Regions from separate parts of the Pseudomonas sp. SMN11 genome, predicted to be linked through region 1. Evidence: predicted binding sites of a transcription regulator. Region 1 holds the regulator's gene; the other holds the start of a gene.
The links. The regulator sigma-54, encoded in region 1, starts transcription at its own class of promoters, with help from an activator protein. The targets are predictions, from matches to a motif close to ANTGGCATNNANNTTGCTNT.
Positions count from the first base shown of each region.

Region 2: the regulator sigma-54 is predicted to act here: its motif matches at 10,348-10,367, upstream of glnA (type I glutamate--ammonia ligase).

Region 1 covers NZ_JBKGGW010000012.1:114,355-129,600, reverse strand. The annotation lists gene hisC (histidinol-phosphate transaminase) at 1-340, opposite strand, end outside; gene hisD (histidinol dehydrogenase) at 343-1,668, opposite strand; gene hisG (ATP phosphoribosyltransferase) at 1,795-2,430, opposite strand; gene murA (UDP-N-acetylglucosamine 1-carboxyvinyltransferase) at 2,524-3,789, opposite strand; gene ACLEJU_RS13415 (BolA family protein) at 3,813-4,052, opposite strand; gene ACLEJU_RS13410 (STAS domain-containing protein) at 4,171-4,473, opposite strand; gene ACLEJU_RS13405 (MlaC/ttg2D family ABC transporter substrate-binding protein) at 4,470-5,117, opposite strand; gene mlaD (outer membrane lipid asymmetry maintenance protein MlaD) at 5,127-5,612, opposite strand; gene mlaE (lipid asymmetry maintenance ABC transporter permease subunit MlaE) at 5,612-6,409, opposite strand; gene ACLEJU_RS13390 (ATP-binding cassette domain-containing protein) at 6,409-7,218, opposite strand; gene ACLEJU_RS13385 (KpsF/GutQ family sugar-phosphate isomerase) at 7,467-8,441, shown strand; gene ACLEJU_RS13380 (KdsC family phosphatase) at 8,456-8,980, shown strand; gene lptC (LPS export ABC transporter periplasmic protein LptC) at 8,989-9,561, shown strand; gene lptA (lipopolysaccharide transport periplasmic protein LptA) at 9,548-10,075, shown strand; gene lptB (LPS export ABC transporter ATP-binding protein) at 10,076-10,801, shown strand; gene ACLEJU_RS13360 (RNA polymerase factor sigma-54) at 10,978-12,471, shown strand; gene hpf (ribosome hibernation-promoting factor, HPF/YfiA family) at 12,550-12,858, shown strand; gene ptsN (PTS IIA-like nitrogen regulatory protein PtsN) at 12,871-13,335, shown strand; gene rapZ (RNase adapter RapZ) at 13,338-14,192, shown strand; gene ACLEJU_RS13340 (HPr family phosphocarrier protein) at 14,213-14,485, shown strand; gene ACLEJU_RS13335 (ZIP family metal transporter) at 14,627-15,246, opposite strand, start outside.
Region 2 covers NZ_JBKGGW010000004.1:137,220-152,465, forward strand. The annotation lists gene ACLEJU_RS06340 (murein hydrolase activator EnvC family protein) at 1-873, opposite strand, end outside; gene gpmI (2,3-bisphosphoglycerate-independent phosphoglycerate mutase) at 1,015-2,550, opposite strand; gene ACLEJU_RS06350 (rhodanese-like domain-containing protein) at 2,757-3,170, shown strand; gene grxC (glutaredoxin 3) at 3,172-3,426, shown strand; gene secB (protein-export chaperone SecB) at 3,467-3,952, shown strand; gene trmL (tRNA (uridine(34)/cytosine(34)/5-carboxymethylaminomethyluridine(34)-2'-O)-methyltransferase TrmL) at 4,115-4,576, opposite strand; gene ACLEJU_RS06370 (hypothetical protein) at 4,575-5,012, shown strand; gene ntrC (nitrogen regulation protein NR(I)) at 5,371-6,807, opposite strand; gene glnL (nitrogen regulation protein NR(II)) at 6,804-7,889, opposite strand; gene ACLEJU_RS06385 (chorismate mutase) at 8,155-8,691, opposite strand; gene glnA (type I glutamate--ammonia ligase) at 8,844-10,250, opposite strand; gene thiI (tRNA uracil 4-sulfurtransferase ThiI) at 10,742-12,196, shown strand; gene typA (translational GTPase TypA) at 12,325-14,145, shown strand; gene ACLEJU_RS06405 (YkgJ family cysteine cluster protein) at 14,494-14,898, opposite strand; gene ACLEJU_RS06410 (glycogen/starch/alpha-glucan phosphorylase) at 15,084-15,246, shown strand, end outside.

The sequences.
Region 1 (15,246 bases):
AGCTGTAGCTGACATCCGGGAACAGCAGCGGGCCACGAGCGTGCTGGAACAGACCGTGGAAGATGTGCGCCAGCACCTCGTCCGAGCCGTTGCCGACGAACACCTGGGCCGGAGTGACGCCGTAATACTCGGCCACTGCCTGCTTGAGCCGGTCACTGTTCGGATCAGGATACAGGCGCAGGTTGTCGTTCAGCTCAACGCGCATGGCTTCCAGCGCCTTGGGCGACGGACCATACGGGTTCTCGTTGGTGTTCAGCTTGACCAGACGGGCCAGCTTGGGCTGCTCGCCCGGCACGTAAGGCACCAGCGCCTTGACGAAGGGGCTCCAGAATCGACTCATGCTCAGTTCCCCTTGTCTTGGGTCAGGATACGGTATTCAGCACTGCGGGCGTGGGCGGTCAGCGACTCGCCACGGGCCAGGACCGAGGCGGTATGGCCGAGCTCGGATGCGCCCTGTTCGGAGCAGAAGATGATCGACGAGCGCTTCTGGAAGTCATACACCCCCAGCGGCGACGAGAAACGCGCAGTACCGGAGGTCGGCAACACGTGGTTGGGGCCAGCGCAGTAATCGCCCAGCGCTTCGCTGGTGTGGCGGCCCATGAAGATCGCACCGGCGTGGCGAATCTGCGGCAACCAGGCCTGCGGGTCGGCGACGGACAGCTCGAGGTGCTCGGGGGCGATGCGGTTGGCCACTTCAATGGCCTGCTGCATGTCACGCACCTGGATCAGCGCACCACGGCCGTTGATCGACTTCTCGATGATCTCGGCACGTTCCATGGTCGGCAGCAGCTTGTCGATGCTGGCGGCCACGCGGTCGAGGAATGCTGCATCCGGGCTGACCAGGATGGCCTGGGCGTCTTCGTCGTGCTCGGCTTGGGAGAACAGGTCCATGGCGATCCAGTCCGGATCGGTCTGGCCGTCGCATACCACGAGGATTTCCGACGGGCCGGCGATCATGTCGATACCGACCTGGCCGAACACGTGGCGCTTGGCGGTAGCCACGTAGATGTTGCCTGGGCCGACGATTTTGTCTACCTGTGGCACGCTTTCGGTGCCGTAGGCCAAGGCGGCTACGGCCTGGGCTCCGCCGACGGTGAACACCCGGTCGACACCGGCGATGCAGGCAGCGGCCAGCACCAGTTCATTGACCTCGCCACGCGGGGTTGGCACCACCATCACCACTTCGGCGACACCGGCGACCTTGGCGGGAATGGCATTCATCAGCACCGAAGACGGGTACGATGCCTTGCCACCCGGTACGTACAGGCCGGCACGGTCCAGCGGGGTGACCTTCTGGCCGAGCACGGTGCCGTCGGCCTCGGTGTACTGCCAGGAGTCCTGCTTCTGCCGCTCGTGGTACAGGCGCACGCGATTGGCAGCCTTCTCCAGGGCTGCACGCTGGGTGTCGGTGATGCGGGTCAGGGCCAGCTCCAGGCGCTCGCGGCCGAGGATCAGGTCATCAATGCTTTTGGCGTCAACACCGTCGAAGCGCTGGGTGAATTCCACCAGCGCGGCGTCACCGCGCTCGCGCACGGCCTTGATGATGTCCAGCACGCGCTGGTTGACCGCGTCATCGGACACACTTTCCCAGCTCAGCAGATGATCCAGATGTCGGGCGAAATCCGGATCAGCAGCGTTGAGACGGGCAATTGCAGTGGACACGGTCATGGCGAGGGCCTCGATTATTAGCGAATGCTCAGGCGCCCTAGGCTACCAGTCCATCCGCGCGGGCACCTGAGAAAAATGGCTATGACGCGGATAGACGGGCGCGACAGCGAAGGTCGCGCGCAGGACTCAGCCGCGGTGTCGCGATTCGACCGCTTTGCGCAGCGTGTCGATCAGGCTCTGGATGCGCGCGTGCTGCATCTTCATGGAGGCTTTGTTGACCACCAGGCGCGAGCTGATCGTGGCGATCAGATCCTGGGGTTCCAGGCCGTTGGCGCGCAGGGTGTTGCCGGTGTCGACCACGTCGATGATCTTGTCGGCGAGATTGATCAGCGGTGCCAGCTCCATCGAGCCGTACAGCTTGATGATGTCGACCTGGCGGCCCTGCTCGGCGTAATAACGCTTGGCCACGTTGACGAACTTGGTGGCGACGCGCAGGCGGCCCTTGGGCTCCGGCGCACCGACCGCACCGGCGGTCATCAGCTTGCACTTGGCAATCTGCAGGTCCAGCGGTTCATACAGGCCCTGGCCGCCGTACTCCATCAGCACGTCCTTGCCAGCCACACCAAGGTCGGCGGCACCATGCTCGACATAGGTCGGCACGTCAGTGGCACGCACGATCAGCAGGCGCACGTCGTCCTGCGTGGTAGGGATGATCAGCTTGCGGCTCTTGTCCGGGTTCTCGGTCGGCACGATACCGGCCTCGGCCAGCAACGGCAGGGTATCGTCGAGAATACGGCCTTTGGAAAGCGCGATGGTCAACATTGGAACGTCGGTCCTTAAGCGGCTACTGCCGGCCGGGCTACTACAGCCCGACCGCATTCAATTCGAATGGCACGTCCGTGTGCCAGCGGGCAACTAGCCCGGTACGCGGCGGATTTTCGCGCCGAGCATTTGCAGTTTTTCTTCGATGCACTCGTAACCACGGTCGATGTGGTAGATGCGGTCGATCAGGGTGTCGCCTTCGGCGACCAGCGCCGACAGCACCAGGCTGGCGGATGCACGCAGGTCGGTGGCCATCACCGGAGCACCTTTGAGTGCCGGCACGCCGGTGACGATCGCGGTGTTGCCTTCGACCTGGATCTGCGCGCCCATGCGGTGCATTTCGTATACGTGCATGAAGCGGTTTTCGAAGATCGTCTCGATGACTGCGCCAGTGCCTTCGGCGATGGCGTTCAGCGAGATGAACTGCGCCTGCATGTCGGTCGGGAACGCCGGGTACGGGGCGGTGCGCAGGTTGACGGCTTTCGGCCGCTTGCCGTGCATGTCCAGCTCGATCCAGTCCTCACCGGTGGTAAGTTCGGCGCCTGCTTCCTTCAGCTTTTCCAGCACTGCCTCGAGGATGGTCGGGTCGGTGTCCTTGACCTTGACACGGCCGCCGGTAACGGCAGCGGCGACCAGGTAAGTGCCAGTCTCGATACGGTCGGGCATGACACGGTAGGTAGCCGAAGCCAAACGCTCGACGCCATCGATGGTGATGGTGTCGGTACCGGCGCCCTGGACCTTGCCGCCCATGGCGTTGATGAAGTTGGCCAGGTCGACCACTTCAGGCTCGCGCGCGGCGTTCTGCAGCACACTGCGGCCTTTGGCCAGGGCAGCGGCCATCATGATGTTCTCGGTACCGGTGACGCTCACGGTGTCAAAGAAGAAGTGCGCACCGCGCAGGCCGCCTTCAGGCGCCTCAGCCTTGATGTAGCCGCCTTCGACTTCGATCTTCGCCCCCATGGCCTCGAGGCCACGGATGTGCAGGTCGACCGGGCGCGAACCGATGGCGCAGCCGCCTGGCAGGGCCACTTCAGCCTTGCCGAAGCGCGCGACCATGGGGCCGAGCACCAGGATCGAGGCGCGCATGGTCTTGACCAGCTCGTAAGGGGCTACCAGAGTCTTGATGGTGCGCGGGTCGATTTCCACCGCCAGCTTTTCGTCGATCACAGGCTCGATGCCCATGCGCCCGAACAGCTCGATCATGGTGGTGATGTCGTGCAAGTGCGGCAGGTTGCCCACGATGACCGGGCCATCGGCCAGCAGGGTCGCCGCCAGAATCGGCAGGGCCGCGTTCTTCGCGCCGGAAATGCGGATCTCGCCGTCGAGACGAGCGCCGCCAGTAATAATCAGTTTGTCCATTGGTGTCTCGCCGCCAAGTTGGCTCAGGTGCGCTCAGCCCAGGCTGCGCTGCTGAAAAATTTCATGGTTACCGCATGGATGCTGCCATTGGCGATCCACGGATTCAGGTGAGCATAGATCGCCTGTTGACGTTTGACCGGGCTCAGGCCAGCCAACTCGTCGCTGATCACGTTCAACTGGAAGTTGCAGCCTTCGCCTTCAACTTCGACCCGGGATCCCGGCAATTTCTCTTCAAGGAAGCTCTTAACTTCTACGGCCTGCATGCTCAACCTCAATCGGCGCCCGATGCGCACGGGTCGGCCATCATACAAAAAAGCCCCTCGCCTGCGAAGCCCAACGAAGGGGCGCGCGACCGAGGGGCCTCACATCACTGCCAAGCCATCAGCTTGCCAGCACCTCATCCAGGTCATAGACCCCGGCGATTTCCCGCATGTCGTCGGGCATGCCACGCACCTCGACGGCCTTGCCGGCTGCCTCGGCGTCACGGATGAACGCCAGCAGCAGCGACAGGCCGACACTGGTGGAGCGCGCCACGGCCGAGCAATCCAGCACTAGGCGCGCCTCGCGGCAGGCGCCGACCAGCGCCTTGCCCTGCTTGCGCAGGGCCGGCCCGCTGCGGTAATCCAGTTCGCCGGCCAGGCGCAGCACGCCCGGCTCGGCCATGGTTACAGCGGCCTCACTCATTTGACGGTCTTCTCTGGCGATTCGTCGGCCTTTTCCTTGGCTTTGGCCACTTCGCCGGCCCAGCCGTCGATGGTCTTGTCCAGGTTGTTGCCGTTGCGCTGCATGGCATCGGCGAACTGGTCGCGGAACAGCTTGCCGATGTTGATGCCGTTGACGATGACGTTACGCACCTTCCACTCGCCACCCAGGTTTTCCAGGGTGTACTGCACCGGGTACACGGCACCATTGTTGCCGGTGACCTTCATGCCTACAGAGGCGCGCTTGCCGTCATCGGCCTTGGCCGGATCTACGACGATGCCCTGGTTGTTGTACTCCAGCAGCGCGTTACCGTAGAACTGAAACAGGCTGCGCTTGAAGTTTTCCTGGAAGCGCTGCATCTGCTCGGGCGTGGCCTTGCGCGAATACTTGACGGTCATGATGCTCTTGGAGATACCGTCGGCATCGACCACCGGCGCGAGGATCCGGTCAAGGGTGTCGTAGAAAGCTTGCGGGTTGGACTTGTACTGCTCCTTGTTGGCCTTGAGCTCACCCAGCAGTTCGGTGGTCGTGCTCTGCACCACGTCGTGCGGCGACTGGGCAGCCAGGGCAAACAGGGGGACGGCCGCCAGCAGCACCAGCAAGCCACGTCGCAGGATCGAAATCATGGAAACTCCTTAATTAGCCGGTTGCGCTTCTTTGGGTTCCTTGCCAACGGAGTTGAGCAGGAACTTGCCAATCAGATCTTCCAGTACCAGCGCCGACTGGGTGTCATGGATGGTCGAACCGTCCTTGAGCACGTCTTCTTCACCGCCCACGCTGATACCGATGTACTTCTCGCCAAGCAAGCCGGCGGTCAGGATCGAAGCAGTGGAGTCGGTCGGCAGGTTGTTGACCGCCTTGTCCAGCTGCAGCGTCACCCGACCGGTGTAGGAATCACGGTCCAGATCGATGGCGGTGACCTTGCCGATCGTTACACCGGCCATGGTCACTTTAGCTCTGACCGTCAAACCGGCGATATTGTCGAAGTACGCATAAACTTTATAGGTATCGCTGCTCGGGCTGGCCGACAGCCCGCTGACACGCAGGGCCAGCAGCAGCAGCGCCAGGATCCCGGCCAGGAGGAACAGGCCGACACCGATTTCCAGGGTGCGGTTTTGCATCAGAAATCTCCAAACATCAAGGCGGTCAAAATAAAGTCCAGACCCAGCACTGCCAACGAGGCATAGACCACGGTCTTGGTGGTGGCGCGGCTGATCCCCTCTGAGGTGGGTTCGCAGTCGTACCCCTGGAACACGGCAATCCAGGTCGTGACGAAGGCGAACACCAGGCTTTTGATCAGCCCGTTGAGCACGTCGTCGGTAAAGGAAACGCTGTTCTGCATGTTGCCCCAGAACGAGCCTTCGTAAACGCCCAGCCAGTCGACTGCAACCCATGAACCACCCCAGATGCCGACCACGCTGAAAATCAGCGCGAGCAGCGGCAGCGAGATGAAACCGGCCCACAGCCGTGGTGCAACGATGTACTTGAGCGGGTCGACGCCGATCATTTCCAGGCTCGACAGCTGCTCGGTGGACTTCATGTTGCCGATTTCGGCGGTCAGCGCGGAACCAGCGCGGCCGGCGAACAGCAGCGCGGTGACCACCGGGCCAAGCTCACGCAGCAGGGTCAGGGCGACCATTTGCCCGACCGCCTGTTCGGAGCCGTACTTGGTCAGGATGCTGTAGCCCTGCAGGGCCAGCACCATACCGATGAACACGCCGGATACGACAATGATCGCGAGCGACAGCACGCCGACCGAGTACAGCTGCTTGGTCAGCAGCTGGATACCACCGCCAATGCCACCACGGCCGATCAGCGCATGGAACAGGAACAGGCACGAGCGCCCGAGCACGGCCAGCACGTCGATCGCCGAGCGCCCGAGCAGGCGGATACGTTCGAGTAAGGATTTTCTGCGCATCACCGCGCCCCCAGCAGATCGGCGCGGTAGTCAGGCGCAGGGAAGTGGAATGGCACCGGGCCGTCCGGGTCGCCTTTCATGAACTGGCGAATGCGCGGATTGTCCGAGCCCATCAGCTCGTCGGGCGTACCCTGGCCCAGCACCTGGCCATCACCGACCACATAAATGTAGTCGGCAATACTGGCGGTTTCGGCCAGATCGTGAGAGACCACGATACTGGTAATACCCAAGGCATCGTTGAGCAGGCGGATCAAGCGCACTAGTACGCCCATGGCAATCGGGTCCTGGCCGACAAACGGTTCGTCGTACATCAGGATCTGCGGGTCCAGGGCAATCGCCCGGGCCAGCGCCACCCGGCGTTTCATGCCGCCGGACAGCTCGTCCGGCATCAGGTCGATGGCACCGCGCAGGCCGACCGCCTGCAATTTCATCAACACGATGTCACGGATCATTTCGTCCGAAAGCTGGGTATGTACGCGCAATGGGAAGGCGACGTTTTCGAACACGTCGAGATCGGTAAACAGCGCACCGCTCTGAAACAGCACCCCCATCTGCTTGCGCGCATCGAACAGGTCGCTACGCGAGAGGCTCGGCAGGTTCTGCCCGGCCACCCACACTTCACCGGCCGACGGGCGTAGCTGCGCGCCCATCAGGCGCAGCAGCGTGGTCTTGCCGCAACCCGACGGCCCCATGATCCCGGTGACCTTGCCACGCGGGATACGGATGTCGACATTGCTGAAAATGCTGCGCGAACCGCGCTTGAAGGTGACTCCCTTCAACTCGACCGCGTAGGCGCTATCCACACTCATCTAGACTCCTTGCTAGTGCAGCCTCGCACTAATGGACGCCGGCCCTCATCGTGAAGGCACACACACCCTTGGCAGGCCGAATAGCGGCGAACTATAGCACCGCTGCCCCTGCGCCCCCAAGGGTATGGAAACAGGTCGTTCAGGCCAGCGACAGGCTTTGATGACATTTGAGAGGGCAATCGAAAGGATGAGGCTTTCTTGTATTGCGGCTATAATCGCCGCCTTTTAATCAGGCATTGCTTTTCGACATGAGCCAATCCAGCGAGCTGATCCACTCCGCCCAGCGCACCCTGCGCCTGGAACTCGAGGCCGTAGAAGGCCTGGTGGCCCGCATCGACGCCAATTTCGTCAAGGCCTGCGAACTGATCCTGGCGAGCAAGGGTCGGGTCGTGGTGGTAGGCATGGGCAAATCGGGGCATATAGGCAACAAGATCGCCGCCACCCTGGCCAGCACCGGCACGCCAGCGTTCTTCGTGCATCCGGCTGAAGCCAGCCATGGCGACATGGGCATGATCACCCGCGATGACGTCATCCTGGCCCTGTCCAACTCCGGCAGCACCGCCGAGATCGTGACCCTCCTGCCGCTGATCAAGCGCCTGGGGATCCAGCTGGTCAGCCTGACCGGCAACCCGGACTCGCCCTTGGCCCAGGCCGCCGAGGTCAATCTCGACGCCAGCGTCACCCAGGAAGCCTGCCCGCTGAACCTGGCCCCGACCTCCTCCACCACCGCGGCACTGGTGCTGGGGGACGCACTGGCCATCGCCCTGCTCGAAGCCCGTGGTTTCACCGCAGAAGACTTCGCCTTCTCGCACCCTGGCGGTGCGTTGGGCCGTCGTCTGCTGCTGAAGGTCGAGAATGTCATGCACGCCGGTGATGAATTGCCCCAGGTGCAGCGCGGCACACTCCTCAAGGACGCGCTCCTTGAAATGTCCCGCAAAGGTTTGGGCATGACCGTGATCGTGGGCGCCGATGGCAAGCTGGCCGGGATCTTCACCGACGGCGACCTGCGCCGCAGCCTGGACCGCAACATCGACGTGCACACCACTCTGATTGACCAGGTGATGACCGTGCACGGCAAGACGGCTCGTGCCGAAATGCTCGCCGCCGAGGCCCTGAAGATCATGGAAGACCACAAGATCAGCGCCCTGGTGGTCGTGGACAAGGACGACCGCCCGACCGGCGCCCTGAACATGCACGACCTGCTGCGCGCCGGCGTGATGTAAAGGAGAACCAATCGATGACCCAAGATCTCATGCAACGCGGCAAGGCAATCAAACTCGCCGTTTTCGACGTTGACGGCGTGCTGACCGACGGCCGCCTGTACTTCCTCGAAGATGGCAGCGAGTTCAAGACCTTCAACACCCTTGATGGCCAGGGTATCAAGATGCTCATGGCCTCGGGCGTAACGACGGCAATCATCAGCGGGCGCAAGACCCCAGTGGTGGAGCGCCGGGCGAAAAACCTCGGCATTCCTCACCTTTACCAGGGTCGCGAAGACAAATTGGTAGTGCTCGACGGCCTGCTCGCCGAACTGGGCCTAAGCTATGAACAGGTAGCCTACCTGGGCGACGACCTCCCCGACCTACCGGTAATCCGCCGGGTCGGCCTGGGTATTGCCGTAGCCAACGCCGCACCGTTCGTTCGCCAGCACGCCCACGGCGTAACCCAGGCACGCGGCGGCGAAGGTGCTGCACGCGAGTTCTGCGAACTGATCATGCAGGCCCAGGGCACCCTGGACGCTGCCAACGCCAACTATCTGTAAGGTTGCCCATGTTCAGCAAGAAAGCCCGCAACATTGCGTTGCTCGCGGTGATCGCCGCGGTGCTGGCAGCAGTCGGCTACTGGAATGTCAGCCCCGAGAGCTTCCTCGAAAAGCCGGTAGCCCAGGTTGACGAAAGTGCCATCGACTATTACGCGATCAACGCGCACAGCGTGCAGTTCCTCCCCGACGGCAAGCTGCAATACGAAATGACTGCCGACAAGGTCGAACACCTCAAGGCCAGCGAGGTCACACTGGTGACCGCGCCCGACCTGCACATGTACCGCGGCACTCAGTACCCATGGCACGTGCAGAGCGTGCGCGCCGAGGTCAACCCTGACGGCAGCGAAGTCGAACTGATCGACCAGGTACGGATTGCCCGCACCGACGAAAAACAGCGCGATACCATCATTACCAGCTCGCGCATGACCGTATTCCCGCAGAAGCAATATGCGCAGACCGAGCAAGCCGTTAGAATCGACGGCGCCGGTGGCACAACCACAGGCAAGGGAATGAAAGCGTATTTGAAAGAAAGCAAGATCGACTTGCTCTCTAACGTAAGAGGACAGTATGAGGCTCGTTAAAACCCTCCCCCTTTTGCTCAGCCTGAGCGCAGCAGCACTGGGAAGCGCGAGCGCCTTCGCCCTGCCGAACGACCGTGACCAGCCCATCCGCATCCAGGCCGACAACGCGCACCTGGATGACAAGCAGGGCGTGGCCACCTACACCGGCGACGTGATCATCACCCAGGGCTCGATGATGATCAAAGGCAACACCGTGACCATGACCCGTGCCGCCAATGGCGACATCGACGTGGTGACCTCGGTGGGCAACCTGGCGTACTTCGAGCAGCAGCAGACTGCGGCCAAGCCTGACAAGATGAAAGGCTGGGCGGTAACCATCCAGTACCAGGCGCAGAAAGACACGGTGATCCTCACTGACCGCGCCAAGGTCGAGAACGAAGGCAATACCACCGAAGGCGAAAAGATCGTCTACAACACCAAGACCCAGGTTGCGACCGCCGGTCGTGGTGGCAACGTGACTCAACCACGTCAGCGCATCGACATGGTGATCCAGCCGAAGAAGAAGGCCGAGTAAATGGCAACCCTCAAAGCCCAGCACCTGGCCAAGAGCTACAAGGGGCGGCAAGTCGTGCGTGATGTCAGCCTGTCGATCGACAGCGGGCAGATCGTCGGCTTGCTCGGCCCCAACGGCGCCGGCAAGACCACCTGCTTCTACATGATTGTGGGGCTGGTCCAGGCCGACCAGGGGCGCGTACTGATCGACAACCTCGATGTCAGTCACCAGCCTATGCACGGCCGCGCCCGCGCCGGTATCGGCTACCTGCCGCAGGAAGCCTCGATCTTCCGCAAGCTGTCGGTGGCCGACAATATCATGGCCATTCTCGAGACCCGCAAGGACATCGACCGTGAAGGCCGACGCAAGGAACTGGAAAGCCTGCTGCAGGAGTTCCACATCAGCCACATCCGCGACAACCTCGGCATGAGCCTTTCCGGTGGCGAACGCCGCCGCGTCGAAATTGCCCGGGCCCTGGCTACCGCACCGAAGTTCATCCTGCTGGACGAACCGTTTGCCGGTGTCGACCCGATCTCCGTCGGCGACATCAAGCAGATCATCCACCACCTCAAGGCCAAGGGTATCGGTGTGCTGATCACCGACCACAACGTCCGTGAAACCCTGGATATCTGCGAGACCGCCTACATCGTCAACGACGGTCGACTGATCGCCGAAGGCGACGCCGAGACCATCCTTGCCAACGACCTGGTCAAGGAGGTCTACCTGGGCCACGAGTTCCGACTCTGATCCCCGGGACCTGCCTGGAGCACTGGCATTAACGCCCTGTCGGGGCTTAAGTTGTTACAGTGCTCTAGGCAAACGCTACAATTTGAGGCATAAAACTTGCTTGAATTTGGCGCTCCGGCGCCCTCGTGTAGTGGATGGCGCATGCGCGCCGGCGAACAAGGTATTAAGCCCCAGCCATGAAACCATCGCTCGTCCTAAAAATGGGCCAGCAACTGACGATGACCCCGCAGTTGCAACAGGCCATCCGCCTACTTCAGCTCTCTACCCTGGACCTCCAGCAGGAAATCCAGGAAGCGCTGGAGTCCAATCCGATGCTCGAACGTCAGGAAGACGGCGACGACTTCGACAACAGCGACCCGATGGCGGACAACGCCGAAAACAAGCCGGCCGCCGAAGTCCAGGAAAACAGCTTCCAGGAAAGCACCAGCAGCGCCGAAACCCTGGAAGACGGTGAGTGGAGCGAGCGAATCCCTAACGAGCTTCCAGTCGACACCGCCTGGGAAGATATTTATCAGACCAGCGCCAGCAGCCTGCCGAGCAACGATGACGACGAGTGGGACTTCACCACCCGCACATCGGCCGGCGAAAGCCTGCAGAGCCACCTGCTGTGGCAGCTGAACCTGGCCCCGATGTCCGATACCGACCGCCTGATCGCCATCACCCTGATCGACAGCATCAACGGCCAGGGCTACCTGGAAGATTCCCTCGAAGAAATCTGCGAAGGCTTCGACCCGGAGCTGGACATCGAACTCGACGAGGTAGAAGCGGTACTGCACCGCATTCAGCAGTTCGAGCCGGCCGGTGTCGGCGCCCGCTCCCTGGGCGAGTGCCTGCTGCTGCAATTGCGTCAACTGCCTGCCGGCACGCCCTGGATGAGCGAAGCCAAGCGCCTGGTCACCGACTTCATCGACCTGCTCGGCAGCCGCGACTACAGCCAGCTGATGCGCCGCATGAAGCTCAAGGAAGACGAACTGCGCCAGGTGATCGAGCTGGTGCAGAGCCTCAACCCGCGGCCCGGTTCGCAAATCGAGTCGAGCGAGCCGGAATACGTGGTGCCTGACGTGATCGTGCGCAAGGACAGCGACCGCTGGCTGGTCGAGCTGAACCAGGAAGCGATCCCGCGCCTGCGGGTCAACCCGCAGTACGCAGGTTTCGTTCGCCGCGCCGACACCAGCGCCGACAACACCTTCATGCGCAACCAGCTTCAAGAGGCACGCTGGTTCATCAAGAGCCTGCAAAGCCGTAACGAAACGCTGATGAAGGTCGCCACGCAGATCGTCGAGCACCAGCGCGGCTTCCTCGACCACGGCGACGAAGCGATGAAACCGCTGGTCCTGCATGACATCGCCGAAGCAGTGGGCATGCACGAGTCGACCATTTCGCGGGTGACCACGCAGAAATACATGCACACCCCGCGTGGCATCTACGAACTGAAATACTTTTTCTCCAGCCACGTCAGCACCGCCGAAGGCGGAGAATGCTCATCTACGGCTATCCGCGCGATCATCAAGAAACTGGTTGCCGCGGAAAATCAGAAAAAGCCATTGAGTGACAGCAAGATCGCTGGTTTACTGGAGGCACAAGGCATCCAGGTAGCCCGTCGCACCGTCGCCAAGTACCGCGAGTCCCTCGGCATCGCACCGTCGAGCGAGCGCAAGCGACTGATGTAGCCCCCGGATGTGCCACAGCGTTTGTGGGGCAGGTGCAAGACCTGCCTCTTTATGCACGGGCAACAAAGGAGAAGCTGTATGCAAGTCAATATCAGTGGACAGCATGTAGAAGTCACCCAGCCACTGCGCGATTACGTGCTTGAAAAGCTCGCTCGCGTGGAGAGTCACTTCGACAAGATCACCAACGTGCAGGTCATCATGAAAGTCGAGAAGCTGCAGCAGAAGGTCGAGGCGACCCTGCAGATTCCAGGCGGTGAAGTGGTTGCCAACGCGGAACACGAAGACATGTATGCAGCGATCGACGCCTTGGCCGACAAGCTCGACCGCCAACTGAAAAAACACAAGGAAAAACAGCAAAGCCTGCTGCAAGGTGCAGCCGCCCGCTGATCCCTCTCATCCATGATCCGACTTGAAACCATCCTGACCCCCGGCCGTTCCCTGGTGAACGTGCCGGGCGGCAGCAAGAAGCGCGCCCTGGAAAAGGTCGCCAACCTGATTGCCGAGCAAGTGCCCGAGCTTGCGATGCAAGACGTCTTCGAAAAGCTCATCGCTCGCGAAAAACTGGGTTCTACCGGCTTTGGCAATGGCATTGCCATTCCCCACTGCCGACTTGAAGGCTGCTCTGCCCCGGTAAGTGCACTGTTGCACCTGGACGCGCCGATCGACTACGACGCCATCGATGGCGCCCCGGTGGATCTGCTGTTCGTCCTGCTGGTGCCAGAGGCGGCCACCGATGCCCATCTTGAACTGCTGCGCCAGATCGCCAGCATGCTCGATCGCAAGGAGGTCCGCGATCGCCTGCGTGCCGCCGGTAGCAGCGAGGCCCTGTACCAGGTTGTCCTGGACGCACAGAACGAGCACTGAATATGCGCCTGATCATCGTCAGTGGCCGGTCCGGCTCCGGCAAGAGCACCGCCCTCGATGTACTGGAAGACAACGGTTTCTACGTCATTGACAATCTGCCGGCCGGGCTGCTGCCTCAGCTGGCAGAGAACGCGCTGATGAACACCGAGCTGTTGCAGCCTCGGGTGGCGGTCAGTATTGATGCACGCAACTTGCCAAGCCATCTGTCACGCTTCCCCGAACTGCTCGAGGAGGCCCGCGCACGCCACATCCAGTGTGATGTGCTTTATCTGGATGCCGACGAGGACACGCTGCTCAAGCGCTTCTCGGAAACCCGCCGTCGCCACCCGCTGACCAATGCCGACCGCTCGCTCGCCGAAGCGATCCGGGTAGAAAGCGAACTGCTGGGGCCGATTGCCGACCTTGCCGACCTGAAGATCGACACCACCAGCCTCAACCTCTACCAGCTGCGCGATTCGATCAAGCTACGCTTGCTCAATCAGCCCGAGCCCGGCACTGCCTTCCTGGTCGAATCGTTCGGCTTCAAGCGCGGTATGCCGGTCGATGCCGACCTGGTGTTCGACGTACGCTGCCTGCCCAACCCGTACTGGAAGCCAGAGCTGCGCGAGCATTCAGGCCTGGAGCAGCCAGTCATCGACTACCTCGCCGCACAGCCGGACGTGGAAGAAATGTTCAACGATATTTCCAGCTACCTGCTCAAATGGCTGCCACGCTTTGCTGCCAGCAACCGCGCCTATGTCACCATCGCCATTGGCTGCACAGGTGGTCACCACCGCTCGGTCTACATCACCGAACGCCTCGGCCAGCTGTTGCAGCAATCCCTGAAAAACGTCCAGGTTCGCCACCGCGACCTCTAGCCCACAGGATCCACCGCACGATGCCCGCCCGCGAAATCACCATCATCAACAAGCTGGGCCTGCATGCCCGGGCGGCAGCCAAGTTCGTCGGCGTGGCCGGCAAGTATCCCTGTCAGGTCCGCGTTGGCCGCGCACCCGACAAGATGGTGGACGGCAAAAGCATCATGGCGGTGATGATGCTGGCGGCGGGCAAAGGTACTCAAGTGCACCTGCTGACCGAAGGGGAGCAGGATAACGATGCGCTGGAAGCGCTGGTGGCATTGATCAACAACTATTTCGACGAAGGCGAGTAGCCAAAAAGGTGGCTTGGCATCTGTAGGAGCGGCCTTGTGTCGCGAAAGGGCTGCGAAGCGGCCCCAGCAATTTTGCATCCGTGCTGAAATCCTGGGGCCGCTTCGCAGCCCTTTCGCGACACAAGGCCGCTCCTAAAGGAATCACGACATCGCGGTATCCATCACCATCATCAAGCAAAAGCCGATGCACAGCCCTAGGCTGGCCAAGCGGTGATTCCCGTTGCTGCGCGACTCGGGAATGATCTCCTGGGTCACCACCAGCAGCATCGCCCCGGCCGCACAGGCCAGGCCCACCGGTAACAGCAACTCCGCCATGTTCACCAGCCAGGCACAGACCACTGCAGCCAGCGGCTCGACCAGGCCAGAGGCGGCACCGATCAGGAATGCCTTGAACCGTGGCATCCCTGCTCCCGCCAGTACCAACGCTATCACCAGCCCCTCAGGCACATCCTGCAAGGCTATGCCCATGGCCAGGCTATCAGCGTCGGCCATGCCGCCCCCGGCAGACACACCGATGGCCATGCCTTCGGGAATGTTGTGGGCAATGATGGCGATCACGAACAACCAGATCCTCGCGGCGATGACCGGCTGATTTTCGGTGCCGACCAGCGCCTCCGGGGAAGCACCGGAGACCTTGAGGTCGACCAGGAACAGGCACAGGGCGCCGAGCATCAGGCCGAAGCTGATCAGGCCACCGGCGCCCCAAGGGCTGAAACCGATGGCCTTGGCGGCATCCAGCCCAGGGATGATGAGCGAGAACG
Region 2 (15,246 bases), on a different contig from region 1:
GGAAACCAGTGGCCCGAGGGTTGTGCGGGCCTTTTTCGGTGGCTCGGCATCTTCCTTGTCCGCGCGGGCGGCAAGGGCCTCCTGCTGACGGCGTTTCTCGGCTTCCTGCTGGGCGAGCAGGGCTTTCTTGCGCGCTTCTTCAGCTTCTCGGGCCTGGCGGGCCAGGGTTTCCTCGATGGTCTTGAGCACCTTGGCCAGGTCGGCCTGGTCCTGCTGGCGGGCCTGCAGCTTCTGGTCGCCGTCTTTCACGTCGCTGTTGAGCTTGGCCAGTACCTGCTGGCGCTTGCCGCGCTCGGCGTCCAGCGCCTGGCGGCGGGTGTCGAGATCGGCGCGCTGGGCCAGCAGCTGTTCCTGCTCGCGGGAAATGTTCTGTTCGACACTGGCCAGCTGGCGCAGGGTCTCGTTGAATGCCTTGAGCTGCTCGAGGCGCGCTTTGCTCAGGTAGTCGTAATAGGACAGGGTGCGAGCGAATTTCTCAGGGTTCTGCTGGTTGAGCAGCAGCTTGAGGTATTCCTCGCGGCCGTTGTTCTGGTAGGCCGAACGGGCCTGTATGGCGATCAGCCGTTGTTGTTCAACGCGGGCGCTCTGGAGTTTTTTTTTCTCGGTATCAAGGCGCTCCAGCTCGCCCTCGGTCTTTTTTAGTTCTTGTTGCAGGGCCTCCACCTGCTTCTCCAGATTACCGATGTCGGTTTCAGTGGCCTTGAGGTCTTTTTGCACGCCGGCCTTTTCTTCCTGGAGCTTGCCCAGCGTCTTCTTGAGCTCGGCAATGTCCTGGCGGGTGGCGTCCAGTTGCTGCTGGGTCTGAGCGCGCTCATCGGCGAAGGCCGGGCTGAGCAGGCAGGACAGGGCTAAAGGGATCAGGGCGCGTAGCATGGGGTTTGGCGTACCAAGGATGGAGACTGGCCTAGTATGCCCGTGCGGGCAGGCAAAAAAAACGCCTCGCTGCCGGGGCAGCGGGGCGTTTGTCTGGAATTCATGTGCAAAGGGGCTGCAAGGCGGCCCCGGTACACTGAATCAGGCGTCGACCAGGATCGAAGTACCGGTCATTTCTGCCGGCTTTTCCAGGCCCAGCAGTTTCAGCATGGTCGGCGCCACGTCCGCCAGCACACCGCCTTCGCGGACCTGCACCTTGCGCTTGCCGACATAGATGAACGGCACCGGCTCGCTGGTGTGCGCGGTGTGCGCCTGGCCGGTGCACGCGTCTTCCATCTGCTCGACGTTGCCGTGGTCGGCTGTGATCAGTGCTTCGCCGTCGACCTTCTCCAGCGCCTCGACGATGCGTCCGACACAAGTATCGAGGGCTTCGACTGCTTTGACGGCAGCTTCGAACACGCCAGTGTGGCCGACCATGTCGCCGTTGGCGTAGTTGACCACGATCACGTCAAAACGCTGCTGCTCGATGGCTTCGACGATGCGATCGGTCACTTCAGGGGCGTTCATCTCGGGCTGCAGGTCGTAGGTGGCGACCTTTGGCGACGGGATCAGGATGCGCTCTTCGCCTTCGAACGGCTCTTCGCGGCCACCGGAGAAGAAGAACGTGACGTGCGCATACTTCTCGGTTTCGGCGATGCGTAGCTGAGTCTTGCCGTTCTTTGCCAGGTACTCGCCCAGTACGTTGTTCAGGCTGGACGGGGCATAGGCTGCCGGCGCGGCGATCTTTGCCGAGTACTGGGTCAGGCCGATGTAGGCGGCCATCTTCGGCAGGCGGGCACGCGGGAATTCGTTGAAGTCCGGCTCGACGAAGGCGCGCGACAGCTCGCGGGCGCGATCGGCGCGGAAGTTCATGAAGATCACAGCGTCGCCGTCTTCGACCTTGACTGCCTCGCCAATGCGCGTGGCCTTGACGAATTCGTCGTTCTCTTCGCGGGCGTAGGCGGCTTCCAGGCCTGCCAGCGCGGTGTCGGCGGTGTAGTCGGCAACGCTGTCGACTATCAGGTTGTAGGCGGCGCTGACGCGGTCCCAGCGGTTGTCGCGGTCCATTGCGAAGTAGCGGCCGATCAGGCTGGCGATCCGGCCCTTGCCGAGCTTGGCAAAGGTCGCGTCGAGCAGTTCGATCGACGATTGCGCGCTGCGTGGCGGGGTGTCACGGCCATCGAGGAAGGCGTGCAGGTAGATCTTCTCGGCACCGCGCTGCGCGGCCAGTTCGGCCATGGCAACCAGGTGGTCCTGGTGGCTGTGCACGCCACCGTCGGACAGCAGCCCGAGGATGTGCACCGCCTTGCCAGCGCCCGCAGCCTTGTCCACCGCGCCGGTGAGTACCGGGTTCTGGAAGAACTCGCCATCGCGGATGGCCTTGGTCACCCGGGTGAAGTCCTGGTAAACGACGCGCCCGGCGCCGAGGTTCATGTGACCGACTTCGGAGTTGCCCATCTGCCCGTCCGGCAGGCCGACATCCATCCCTGATCCGGAAATCAGGCCATGCGGCTGGGTGGCGCGCAGGCGGTCATAGACCGGTGTGTTGGCGGAATAGATGGCGTTGTATTCGGGGCTTTCGCTGTGGCCGAATCCATCCAGGATGATCAGGACCAGGGGTTTGGGCGTACTCGTCATCAATCAAACTCACGGTTGTTCAAAGATGATAAAGACACGCATTTTAGGGCAAATGCGCCATCAGCGGCGAATAATCGTCCTGTCGCCCGACCGGCGCAGGCAGCCCGGTAACATGAAGGTACCTTTACCGGCGACCCGTCGGGCTTTGGTGGCACTGGGGGGCTGTGTATACTGGCCGGCATTTTCAATCGCCTGGAACACCGCTGATGGTTGCTCACCTGATTCAATTCGCGACAGATCACTACATCCTGGTGGCGATCTTCGTGGTTCTGCTGGTTGCCCTGCTCGTCAATGAACTGCGCCGTGGCGGCCAGAGCCTGAGCAACGGCCAGCTGACCGCGCTGGTCAATGCCGACAAGGCACTGGTTATCGACATTCGTCCTTCCAAGGAATACTCCGCCGGCCACATCGTCGGTGCGCTGAATATTCCGCAGGACAAGATCGCCAACCGCATGACCGAGCTCGAGAAGCACAAAGAGAAGACCTTGATCATCGTCGATGCGATGGGCCAGCAGTCCGGCGCGGTCTGCGGCGAGCTGATCAAGGCTGGTTACACCGCCGCCAAACTGAGCGGTGGCGTTTCCAGCTGGAAAGCCGATAACCTGCCCCTGGTGAAGTGATATGAAGCCCGTCATCGTCTATTCCAGCGACTACTGCCCCTACTGCATGCGCGCCAAGTACCTGCTCGAGAGCAAGGGCGTGGCCTTCGAGGAAATCAAGGTCGACGGCAAGCCGCAGGTTCGCGCCGAGATGAGCCAGAAGGCCGGCCGTACATCGGTGCCGCAGATCTGGATCGGCGGCACCCACGTCGGTGGATGCGATGACCTCTATGCCCTGGAGCGCGCCGGCAAGCTCGACGCGCTGCTGGCGGCCTGATTTGCACTGCATTCAAAAACATTAGGATTAAGGATCTGCCATGACTGACCAACAGACCAACGGCGCTGCTGCAGAAGACAACAGCCCTCAGTTCTCCATGCAGCGCATCTACGTGCGTGACCTGTCGTTCGAAGCCCCGAAAAGCCCGCAGATCTTCCGTCAGACCTGGGAGCCGAGCGTTGCCCTGGACCTGAACACCAAGCAGAAGGCCCTGGAAGGTGACTTCCACGAAGTGGTTCTGACCCTGTCGGTGACCGTCAAGAACGGCGACGAAGTGGCCTTCATCGCTGAAGTTCAGCAGGCAGGCATCTTCCTGATCAAGAACCTCGACGCTTCGTCGATGAGCCACACCCTCGGCGCGTTCTGCCCAAACATCCTGTTCCCGTATGCCCGTGAAACCCTGGACAGCCTGGTGACCCGTGGTTCGTTCCCGGCCCTGATGCTGTCGCCGGTCAACTTCGATGCCCTGTACGCGCAAGAGCTGCAGCGCATGCAGGAAACTGGCGAAACGCCGACCGTGCAGTAATTCTGCCGGTAACACAAAAGCGCCTCTCGGGGCGCTTTTTTGTTTCCTGTACCGGCATCTTCGCGGACACGCCCGCTCCCACAGATACTGCACAACCTTCAAGTTTTGCGCGGTCTCTATGGGAGCGGGCATGCCCGCGAAAGGGCCGGTACAGGTTAGAGATCAGCTACCGGCAAACCCGTTTTGCCGCCAGGCTTCATACACCGTCACTGCCACGGTATTGGACAGGTTCAGGCTGCGGCACCCCGGCCGCATCGGCAGGCGCAGGCGTTGCTCGGCCGGCAGGCTGTCGAGTACTTCGGCCGGCAGGCCGCGGCTCTCTGGCCCGAACAGGAACGCATCACCGGGCTGATAAGCCACTTCATGGAACGGGTGCGAGCCCTTGGTGGTGAAGGCGAACAGTCGCGGATTGCCCAGGCTTTCCAGGCATCCGGCCAGGCTTTCGTGGCGCTTGAGCGTGGCATACTCGTGGTAATCCAGCCCGGCACGGCGCAGGCGCTTGTCGTCCAGTTCAAAGCTGATCGGCTCGATCAGGTGCAGGGCGCAACCGCTGTTGGCACAGAGGCGGATGATGTTGCCGGTATTCGGCGGAATTTCTGGTTGAAAAAGGATGACGTGAAACATGCACGGCTCCAAACGTGAAGATGGCGAGCATTCTACCCCTGAACCTGACCTGCGTTCGAAGGCCTGGCCACGCATGCTGCTTTCACTGGCGCTGTTCGGCATGTTGGTGGGCCTGATGATTGGTCGTCTGACTGCTCCTGATGAGCATGTGCTGGAACAGGTCGAGGTGGTGCAGGATGGCTTGGACCTGTGGTTCAACGAAGAGCCCAAGCTGCATGGTGAAAACGTAGAAGGCACCGTGGCGCTTTTGTTCGAGGCCGAGGGCAAGGCGCAGCGCGGCCAGTTGGACCTGCAGGGCAAGCCGGTCGGCTGGCGTTTGCAGAAGAGTGACAAGGGGCTGTTGCTGACGGTGATTGCCGCGCGTCCCCTGCACGGCGAATGGGCCGGTGCAGAGGACGCTGGGCGTTGGCGGGTGCAGGTGAAGCTGCACGAATAAAAGAGGGGATATCTCGGCCTGCCTGTACCAAGGTCCCCAAAAGGGCTTACAGCAAATTAAAGAGGGGATGGCCCGGCCTGCCTGTACCGAGGTCCCCGAAAGCGGCGTTACTGCGAATAAAAGAGGGGTCACCCGGCCTGCCTGTACCAGGGCCCCCGAAACTGGACATGTATTAGCTATTGCAGGGGGCGTGCCAGTTTTTAAAACCCATGAATACTGGGTTTTCAGGGTGATTTGGCCGGGTTTCAAGGGGATTTGTGCCTTCGTGAGGTGCACTGGGCACAGCATCGGTGCACCGGAAAGCAGAAATGACTGGGGCCGCAAAAGCGGCCCCAGAGGTTTCACGGGTTAACAGGGATCAGTGGTCCTCACCCTCGTCCTCATCCCCGCCATCGACGTTCATCCCCAACTCCTTGATCTTGCGGGTCAGGGTATTGCGCCCCCAGCCCAGCAGCACTGCCGCATCACGCCGGCGTCCGGCGGTGTGCTTGAGCGCGGTCTCGATCATGATCCGTTCGAAGCTGGGGACCGCACTGTCGAGCAAATTCGACTGCCCGCGCGCCAGGGCCTGGTCAGCCCACTGGCGCAGCGCCTGTTCCCAGTTGGTCACCGGTGCTGCGTCCTGCGGCAGGTTCAGCAGCTCCGGCGGCAGGTCGCCGATCAGCACCTCGCGGCTAGAGGCCATCACGGTGATCCAGCGGCAGGTGTTTTCCAGCTGGCGCACGTTGCCCGGCCACGGCAGGTTACGGATGAACTCTTCGGTTTCCGGCTTGAGCAGCTTCGGCTCTACGGCCAGTTCCTGGGCGGCACGGCCGAGGAAGTGTCGGGCCAGCGCCGGAATGTCCTCGCGGCGGTCGGCCAGGCGCGGAATATGGATGCGAATCACGTTGAGGCGATGGAACAAGTCCTCACGGAATTTGCCGGCCGTCACCAGTGACTCCAGATTCTGGTGGGTTGCCGCAATGATGCGTACATCGACCTTCACCGGCACGTGGCCGCCAACGCGATAGAACTCGCCATCGGCCAGCACCCGCAACAGGCGGGTCTGGGTATCGGCTGGCATGTCGCCGATCTCGTCGAGGAACAAGGTACCGCCGTCGGCCTGCTCGAAGCGGCCGCGGCGCAGGTTGGCCGCGCCGGTGAAGGCACCTTTCTCGTGGCCGAACAGCTCCGACTCCATCAGGTCCTTGGGGATGGCCGCCATGTTCAGGGCGATGAATGGCGATGCCGCACGCGGGCTGTGGCGGTGCAGGGCGTGCGCCACCAGCTCTTTGCCGGTACCGGACTCACCGTTGATCAGGACGGTGATGTTGGAGTGACTCAGGCGGCCGATGGCGCGGAAGACTTCCTGCATCGCCGGCGCTTCGCCGATGATTTCCGGCGTGCGGGCCAAGGCCTGCGGTACATCGAGGCCTTGCTGTTCCTGGGCGTGCTGATTGGCACGTTTGACCAGCGACACCGCTTCGTCGACGTCGAACGGCTTGGGCAGGTACTCGAAGGCACCACCCTGGTACGACGCCACGGCGCTGTCCAGGTCGGAATGGGCGGTCATGATGATGACCGGCAGGCGTGGGTGCTGTTCGCGGATCTGCGCCAGCAGGTCGAGGCCGCTGGCGCCGGGCATGCGAATGTCGGAAATGATCACATCAGGCTGCTGGCGGGCTAGGCGGCCCATGACACCATCGGCGCTGTCGAAGCTCTGGGTGGTCATGCCTTCCTGTTGCAGGGCTTTTTCCAGGACCCAGCGGATGGAGCGATCATCATCGACGATCCATACGGTTTCACTTCGGCTCATGAGGCGGTGGCTCCTTGTTCCAGGGGCAGGAAGATCGAGAAGGCGGTGTGCCCTGCGTGGCTTTCACACTCGATCAGGCCCTGGTGCTGGCTGATGATGTTCTGGGTAATGGCCAGGCCGAGCCCGGTACCGTCCGGGCGCCCACTGACCATGGGATAGAAAAGCGTGTCCTGCAGTTCCGCAGGGATGCCTGGGCCGTTGTCGATGATCTCGATACGCGCCGCCAGGCGATGGCGCACGTGGCCGATGGTGAACTGGCGCACGGCACGGCTGCGCAGGGTGATGCGACCCAGGCGCAACTCGTTCTGCGAACTGATCGCCTGCATCGCGTTGCGCACGATGTTCAGTACGGCCTGGATCATCTGCTCGCGGTCGATCAGCACATCCGGCAGGCTTGGGTCGTAGTCGCGCACCAATGTGATGCATCCCTGACTTTCGGCTTCGACCAGGCTGCAGACCCGCTCCAGTACTTCGTGGATGTTGGTCATGGCCAGCGACGGCAACTTGTTCGAGCCGAGCATGCGGTCGACCAGGTTGCGCAGGCGGTCGGCCTCTTCAATGATCACGTTGGTGTAGTCGCGCAGCCCCTCTTCGGGCAGTTCGCGAGCCAGCAGCTGTGCGGCGCCACGAATACCGCCGAGCGGGTTCTTGATCTCGTGGGCCAGGCCGCGCACCAGCATCTTGGTCGTTTCCTGCTTGCTCAGCTGGGCTTCTTCCTTGGTGATGCGCAGCAAGCGATCACGCGGGTGCACTTCCAGCAGCAGCAAGGTATTGCCCTGATGCAGGATCGGCGTCACGGCATAGTCGACGGTGATGGCCTGCCCGGTCAGCGAGGTCAGTTGCGCTTCACGCTTGGTGAACGGGTGCGCCTGTTCCACGGCCTGGCGCAGCGAGTTGAGCGCCTCGGTCGATTCGGTGAACAGCTCACTGATGAACTGTCCGTGGCTGCGCTGGCCGCTGACGGCCAGGAGCATTTCCGCAGCCGGGTTCATGTATTCCAGGCGCAGCTCGGCATTGAGCAGGAGCGTTGCGGTGGTCAGGTTGTCCAGAAGCAGACGGTGCTGTGCATCGCTGATGGTCATAAGGCGTCGTTGACCTCTTTTGGCGCTTGTCAGGCAGGGCGCGGCCGTGGCCGGGCAGGCGGTGGGTCCGCTGATACCAGTCTCTGTACAGGAAAATGCAAGAAACAAACCAAGGCTCCGAAAAGAAGCGGAATTGCCTGATAAAGACCTGGAATTGCGCTTATTCGGACCAGATTGCCGTGATTTATCGTTTCAAGTGACCCGTTTTGGGTTGCAGGTCGAAGCGCTTGGTACGTTTATGCACCAATATAGAGCATTGCTGAAGTCAGCGTTTTACGCACAGGTGTGCGGTTGCGCGGACCAGGGCCATGTGCCGGAGCGCGTCGCTGGCATGACCGGCTAGGGCGTCGGTCAATTGGCGAGGGCAATCGTCAAGCGGCTTGCGGTCCAGGTTGCCCAGTTCGAACAGCAATGTCGCCTGGAGCATGTCCAGGCGCGGGCGCAATTCATCTGCGAGATTCCGGGCTTGCTGAGGGGGCCGCTTCCCCAGTGCCGTCCAGCGGTCGATCAGGGCGTACTGGACGATTTTGTTGGCTTCGATCTGGTCGGCAAAAAAGGCCGCGGCCCGTTCGGGAGTCAGATCGTAGTCATGGGCTGCAGCTTGAACCTGCTGCAGAACCTCTTGTTCTCGCAGCGGGGCCTCGACTGGCACGCCATTGTCCCATTTGTGCACGGCCACGGCGTAGGCCAGGTCCAGGCGCTGCCCTATTGCCGCGAGCAAAGGTTTGAGGTCGGGTTGTGAGGGGGAACTGCAGCCGAAAAGAGGTATGACGAAGAACAGCACGAAGGGCAGGGGGCGCATGGCAATCTCCTTATTGTCGGAGATTTGATTGTGCGCAGTCAGGTAAGCCTTGCTTGTAGGAAGTATCTGAAAGCGATGAGCGTAAAACAAAAAACGGCCTTCAGAAGAAGGCCGTTTTCGGTGATTCAGATTGGCGCCAGGCGCCAGCCAGATCAGCAGCTGTAGTACAGTTCGTATTCCAGCGGGTGCACGAAGGTGCGGACCTTGATTTCTTCTTCGCTCTTCAGCTCGATGAAGGCATCGATGAAGTCGTCGGAGAACACGCCGCCCTTGGTCAGGAACGCACGGCCTTTGTCCAGCTCTTCCAGGGCCTCTTTCAGGCTGCCGCAAACCTGCGGGATGTCCTTGGCTTCTTCTGGTGGCAGGTCGTACAGGTTCTTGTCGGCAGCATCGCCTGGGTGGATCTTGTTCTGGATGCCGTCCAGGCCAGCCATCAGCAGGGCCGCGAAGGCCAGGTACGGGTTGGCCGATGGGTCCGGGAAGCGTGCTTCGATACGGCGGGCTTTCGGGCTGCCGACGTAAGGAATGCGGATCGAGGCGGAACGGTTGCGAGCCGAGTAGGCCAGCATTACCGGCGCTTCGAAGCCTGGGACCAGACGCTTGTACGAGTTGGTCGACGGGTTGGTGAAGCCGTTCAGGGCCTTACCGTGCTTGATGATACCGCCGATGAAGTACAGGGCGGTATCGGACAGGCCAGCATAGCCTTCACCGGAGAAGGTGTTCTTGCCGTCTTTCCAGATCGACATGTGCACGTGCATGCCCGAGCCGTTGTCGCCGTACAGTGGCTTCGGCATGAAGGTGGCGGTACGGCCGTAGGCGTCGGCAACGTTGTGCACGACGTATTTCAGGGCCTGTACTTCGTCAGCTTTCTTCACCAGGGTGTTGAACTTGACGCCGATTTCGTTCTGGCCGGCAGTCGCCACTTCGTGGTGGTGAACTTCAACGGTCTGGCCCATTTCTTCCAGAGCGTTGCACATGGCGGTACGGATTTCGTGGTCGTGGTCGAACGGCGGAACCGGGAAGTAGCCGCCTTTCACGCCTGGGCGGTGGCCTTTGTTGCCGCCTTCCACGTCAGCGTCAGACATCCACGAGCCTTGCTCGGAGAAGATCTTGAACATCGAACCGGAGATGTCCGACTTGAACTTCACTTCGTCGAAGATGAAGAACTCTGGCTCTGGGCCGGCGAAGACGGTGTCACCGATGCCGGTGCTCTTCAGGTACTCTTCGGCGCGCTTGGCGATCGCACGTGGGTCGCGATCGTAGCCCTGCATGCTCGACGGGTCGACGATGTCGCAGGTGATGATCAGGGTTGGTTCTTCGGTGAACGGGTCCAGAACGGCGGTCTCGTCAACCGGCATCAGGATCATGTCGGACGCTTCGATGCCTTTCCAGCCAGCGATGGAGGAACCGTCGAACATCTTGCCGACTTCGAAGAAGTCTTCGTCCAGGCCATCACGCGCCGGCATGGTCACGTGATGCTGTACGCCCTTGGTGTCCGTGAAACGCAGATCAATCCACTTGACGTCATGATCTTTGATGAGTTGAACCGACTTCGACATGTTGTCCTCCGGAGGGTCTAGAGCGCGGTGGGCCGCTGCTCTGGAAAAAGGGTGTTGCCGGGCGCGGATAGTCGGCCAAGCTTACCTGCCTCACAAGGGAGCAAATTGCATGCCAGTGCCCGAAAATGGCGAGGGCGAGATAAAAAGGGGCGTTTGCGGGCATTTGCTGGGGTCGTAGCGGACAAAAGTGCACCCTTAGGAGGCAGGAATTCAGGGTTGAGCACCAAATGAGTGCATGGCTCGAAAGCTATGCTTACTTTGAGGGCCTTTTCCCGGGTAAACCCGCTCCCACAGGGATTGCACAGTGCTGGAAGCGTGTGTGGTCCCTGTGGGAGCGGGTTTACCCGCGAAAGGGCCGGCACAGGCGCCACAAAACCTGGCCTCTGCATTTATCTGAAAGCTTCTGATCAAAAGTTGGTCAAATCCTGAGCAATTTCCGCTATAATTCGCGCCCCTCATTTTCGGCAGGCCCTGCGCGCGCTGTTAACCCAATGAAACTTATCGTCAAAGTCTTCCCAGAAATCACCATCAAGAGCCGGCCGGTGCGCAAGCGCTTCATCCGCCAGCTCGGCAAGAACATCCGCAACGTGCTCAAGGATCTCGATCCTGAGCTCGCGGTCGATGGTGTCTGGGACAATCTCGAGGTGGTCACCCGCGTCGAGGACGAGAAGATCCAGCGCGAGATGATCGAGCGCCTCACCTGCACCCCGGGTATCACCCACTTCCTGCAGGTCGAGGAATACCCGCTGGGCGACTTCGACGACATCGTCGCCAAGTGCAAGCACCACTTCGGCCACCTGCTGGCCGGCAAGCGCTTCTCGGTGCGTTGCAAGCGCGGCGGCCATCACGACTTCACCTCTATGGACGTCGACCGCTACGTCGGCAGCCAGCTGCGCCAGCAGTGCGGCGCCGCCGGCATCGACCTGAAGACGCCTGAAGTCGTGGTGCGTATGGAGATCCGCGATCAGCGCCTGTACGTGATCCACAACCAGCACAACGGAATCGGCGGCTACCCGCTGGGTGCCCTGGAGCAGACCCTGGTGCTGATGTCCGGTGGTTTCGACTCCACCGTGGCGGCCTACCAGATGATGCGCCGCGGCCTGATGACCCACTTCTGCTTCTTCAACCTCGGCGGCCGTGCCCACGAGCTGGGCGTGATGGAAGTGGCCCACTACCTGTGGAAAAAGTACGGCAGCAGCCAGCGCGTGCTGTTCATCAGCGTGCCGTTCGAAGAAGTGGTCGGCGAGATCCTCAACAAGGTCGACAACAGCTACATGGGCGTAACCCTCAAGCGCATGATGCTGCGCGGTGCCGCGCACATGGCCGACCGCCTGCAGATCGACGCGCTGGTGACCGGCGAGGCGATCTCCCAGGTCTCCAGCCAGACCCTGCCGAACCTGTCGATCATCGACTCGGCCACCGACAAGCTGGTGCTGCGCCCGTTGCTGGCCAGCCACAAGCAGGACATCATCGACCAGGCCACCGAAATCGGCACCGCCGACTTCGCCAAGCACATGCCGGAATATTGCGGCGTGATCTCGGTGAACCCGACCACCCATGCCAAGCGTCACCGCATGGAGCACGAAGAAAAGCAGTTCGACATGGCCGTGCTGGAGCGCGCCCTGGAGCGCGCCAAGTTCATCTCCATCGACCACGTGATCGACGAGCTGGGCAAGGACATCGAAATCGAGGAAGTGGTCGAGGCGCTGCCAGGCCAGATCGTCATCGACATTCGTCACCCCGATGCCCAGGAAGACGAACCACTCGCACTGGACGGTATCGAAGTCCAGGCCATGCCGTTCTATGCCATCAACAGCAAGTTCAAGCACCTGGACCCTACGCGCCAGTACTTGCTGTATTGCGACAAAGGTGTGATGAGCCGTTTGCACGCACACCACCTGCTCAGTGAGGGACATGCCAATGTGCGTGTTTATCGTCCGACATAAGACGCCAGGGCTGTATGGCGGCAGCATCCGCCATCGCCCTCCCGACCATCGGGCCCGCTGAGCCTAAAAGCGTACATATTCGCCGCCTACACTAGGTGGCAACCGAATCCTCTGATCGAGATACAGTTGTGATCGAAAATCTGCGTAACATCGCCATCATCGCCCACGTTGACCATGGTAAAACCACCCTGGTCGACAAACTCCTGCGTCAGTCCGGCACTCTGGAGCGTAACGAGCTCAACGACGAGCGCGTCATGGACTCCAACGACCAGGAAAAAGAGCGCGGTATTACCATTCTGGCGAAAAACACCGCCATCAACTGGAACGGCTACCACATCAACATCGTCGACACCCCCGGCCACGCCGACTTCGGTGGCGAGGTTGAGCGTGTAATGTCGATGGTTGACTCCGTGCTGCTGCTGGTCGACGCCCAGGACGGCCCGATGCCGCAAACCCGCTTCGTGACCAAGAAGGCTTTCGAAGCCGGCCTGAAACCGATCGTCGTGATCAACAAGGTCGACCGTCCGGGCGCGCGTCCTGACTGGGTTCTGGACCAGATCTTCGACCTGTTCGACAACCTCGGTGCCACCGACGAACAGCTGGACTTCAAAGTCGTCTACGCCTCGGCCCTGAACGGCATTGCCGGTCTGGACCACACCGCCATGGGCGAAGACATGACCGCCCTGTACCAGTCGATCGTCGACAACGTACCGGCACCGGACGTTGACCGTGACGGTTCGTTCCAGATGCAGATCTCCGCGCTGGACTACAACAGCTTCCTCGGCGTTATCGGCGTTGGCCGTATCGCCCGTGGCCGCGTCAAGCCGAACACCCCGGTTGTCGCCATCGACACCAACGGCAAGAAGCGTAACGGTCGTATCCTGAAGCTGATGGGCCACCACGGCCTGCACCGCGTCGACGTCGAAGAAGCCCAGGCTGGCGACATCGTCTGCATCAGCGGTTTCGACGAGCTGTTCATCTCCGACACCTTGTGCGCCCCGGACGCGGTAGAAGCGATGAAGCCGCTGACCGTTGACGAGCCGACCGTTTCGATGACCTTCCAGGTCAACGACTCGCCGTTCTGCGGTAAGGAAGGCAAGTTCGTCACCAGCCGTAACATCAAGGACCGTCTGGACAAGGAGCTGCTGTACAACGTTGCTCTGCGCGTTCAGGAAACCGATTCCCCTGACAAGTTCAAGGTATCGGGCCGTGGTGAGCTGCACCTGTCCGTTCTGATCGAAACCATGCGCCGTGAAGGCTTCGAGATGGCCGTGGGCCGTCCTGAAGTGATCATCCGCGAAGTCGACGGCGTCAAGCAGGAGCCGTTCGAGAACGTCACCATCGACATCCCTGAAGAATCCCAGGGCAAGGTCATGGAAGAGATGGGTCTGCGTAAAGGCGACCTGACCAACATGGTGCCGGATGGCAAGGGCCGTGTGCGCCTGGAGTACAACATTCCAGCCCGTGGTCTGATCGGTTTCCGTAACCAGTTCCTGACCCTGACCAACGGTGCAGGCATCCTGACCTCGATCTTCGATCGTTACGACACCATGAAGTCGGGCCAGATGTCCGGCCGTCTGAACGGTGTTCTGGTTTCGGTTGAAACCGGCAAGGCACTGACCTACTCGCTGGAAACCCTGCAGGCTCGCGGCAAGCTGTTCGTCGAACACGGCCAGGAGATCTACAACGGTCAGATCATCGGCCTGAACAGCCGTGACAACGACCTGGGCGTGAACCCGACCAAAGGCAAGAAGCTCGACAACATGCGTGCTTCGGGCAAAGACGAAGTCATCGCCCTGGTTCCGCCAGTTCGCCACACCCTGGAACAGGCTCTGGAATTCATCCAGGACGACGAGCTGTGCGAAGTCACTCCTAAGTCGATCCGTCTGCGCAAGAAGATCCTGGACGAAGGCGAGCGTACCCGCGCTGCCAAGAAAGCCAAGAACTGAGTTAGCTCAGGCTGAATAAAAACGCCCCCGGTCGAAAGGTCGGGGGCGTTTTTTTTGGTCTGGTCTTTGTGTGTATGGCACCGGCTCTGCCGGTGTTCGCGGGTTAAACCCGCTCCCACAGGGGATGTGCAATGCCCACGGCCGGCGCCGTACCTGTGGGAGCGGGTTTACCCGCGAAAAGGCGAACATCAATGTGAGTAGGAGTGGTGCAGGGATGGGCTTGTCTTTAGGTTGCAGGTGGCCACCATGGGTCCGCCTCGACATTTTCAGCGCCTATGAGATCGAGCGCCGCCACACCATCACAACCCAGGCATGCGCCTGGTGGCCATCACCCGATCAAAAGGCGAATCAGCGGCCAACAACCTTCGGCTTGTAAGCACAATACCCCGGCCGCGGCCCGACCTTGGGGTGATTGCGGCAGGTATCCGGCCGCTTGTCATAGATGGTGCACAGCCGGCTCTTGCGATCCAGGTACATGCAGTCGTCGTTGCTCATCCGGGTCAGGGTGAAGATCCCCGACTTCTGATTGAAGCGCTCGATAATGCCTTCCTTCTGCAAACGCTTGGCCACGTTCTTCGGCGGTTCGTCTTTCTCGAATTCATCTACCACGCCAATGCGGATCAGATCCTTGATCTTCACCTCTACCGGCAGGGTGCAGCAGGTCGAATGGCAGCCATGGCACATGTTGCTGGTGTAGCGCTGCCAGGTCTCGAGGCGGTCGACTTCGGCCGCGGCGATCAGGGTCGTTTTCATCGTTATGGGGGTGAATCACGGTCTTGGGGCGCGCGATCATACCGGAATTGTTCAATTTATGAACAACCTTTTGACCGAATGCGCAAAGGTTCATGAAAACCGCGAACACTGGCTGTCGCTCTTGGTCGAAGCGTCTAGGCTCAACAGTCTCCCTCCGCTTTCGTCAACTTGCCCGAGGATGCCGCATGTCCCAGGAACCTGAAGCTCGTGACGCCGAAGTCGCGGATTTTCGCGCTGCTGTACTGGATAAGCTGACCTACGCGGTCGGCAAGGATCCGGAGCATGCCTTCGACCACGACTGGTTCGAAGCCATCGCTCTGGCCGCGCGCGATCACATGGTCGACCACT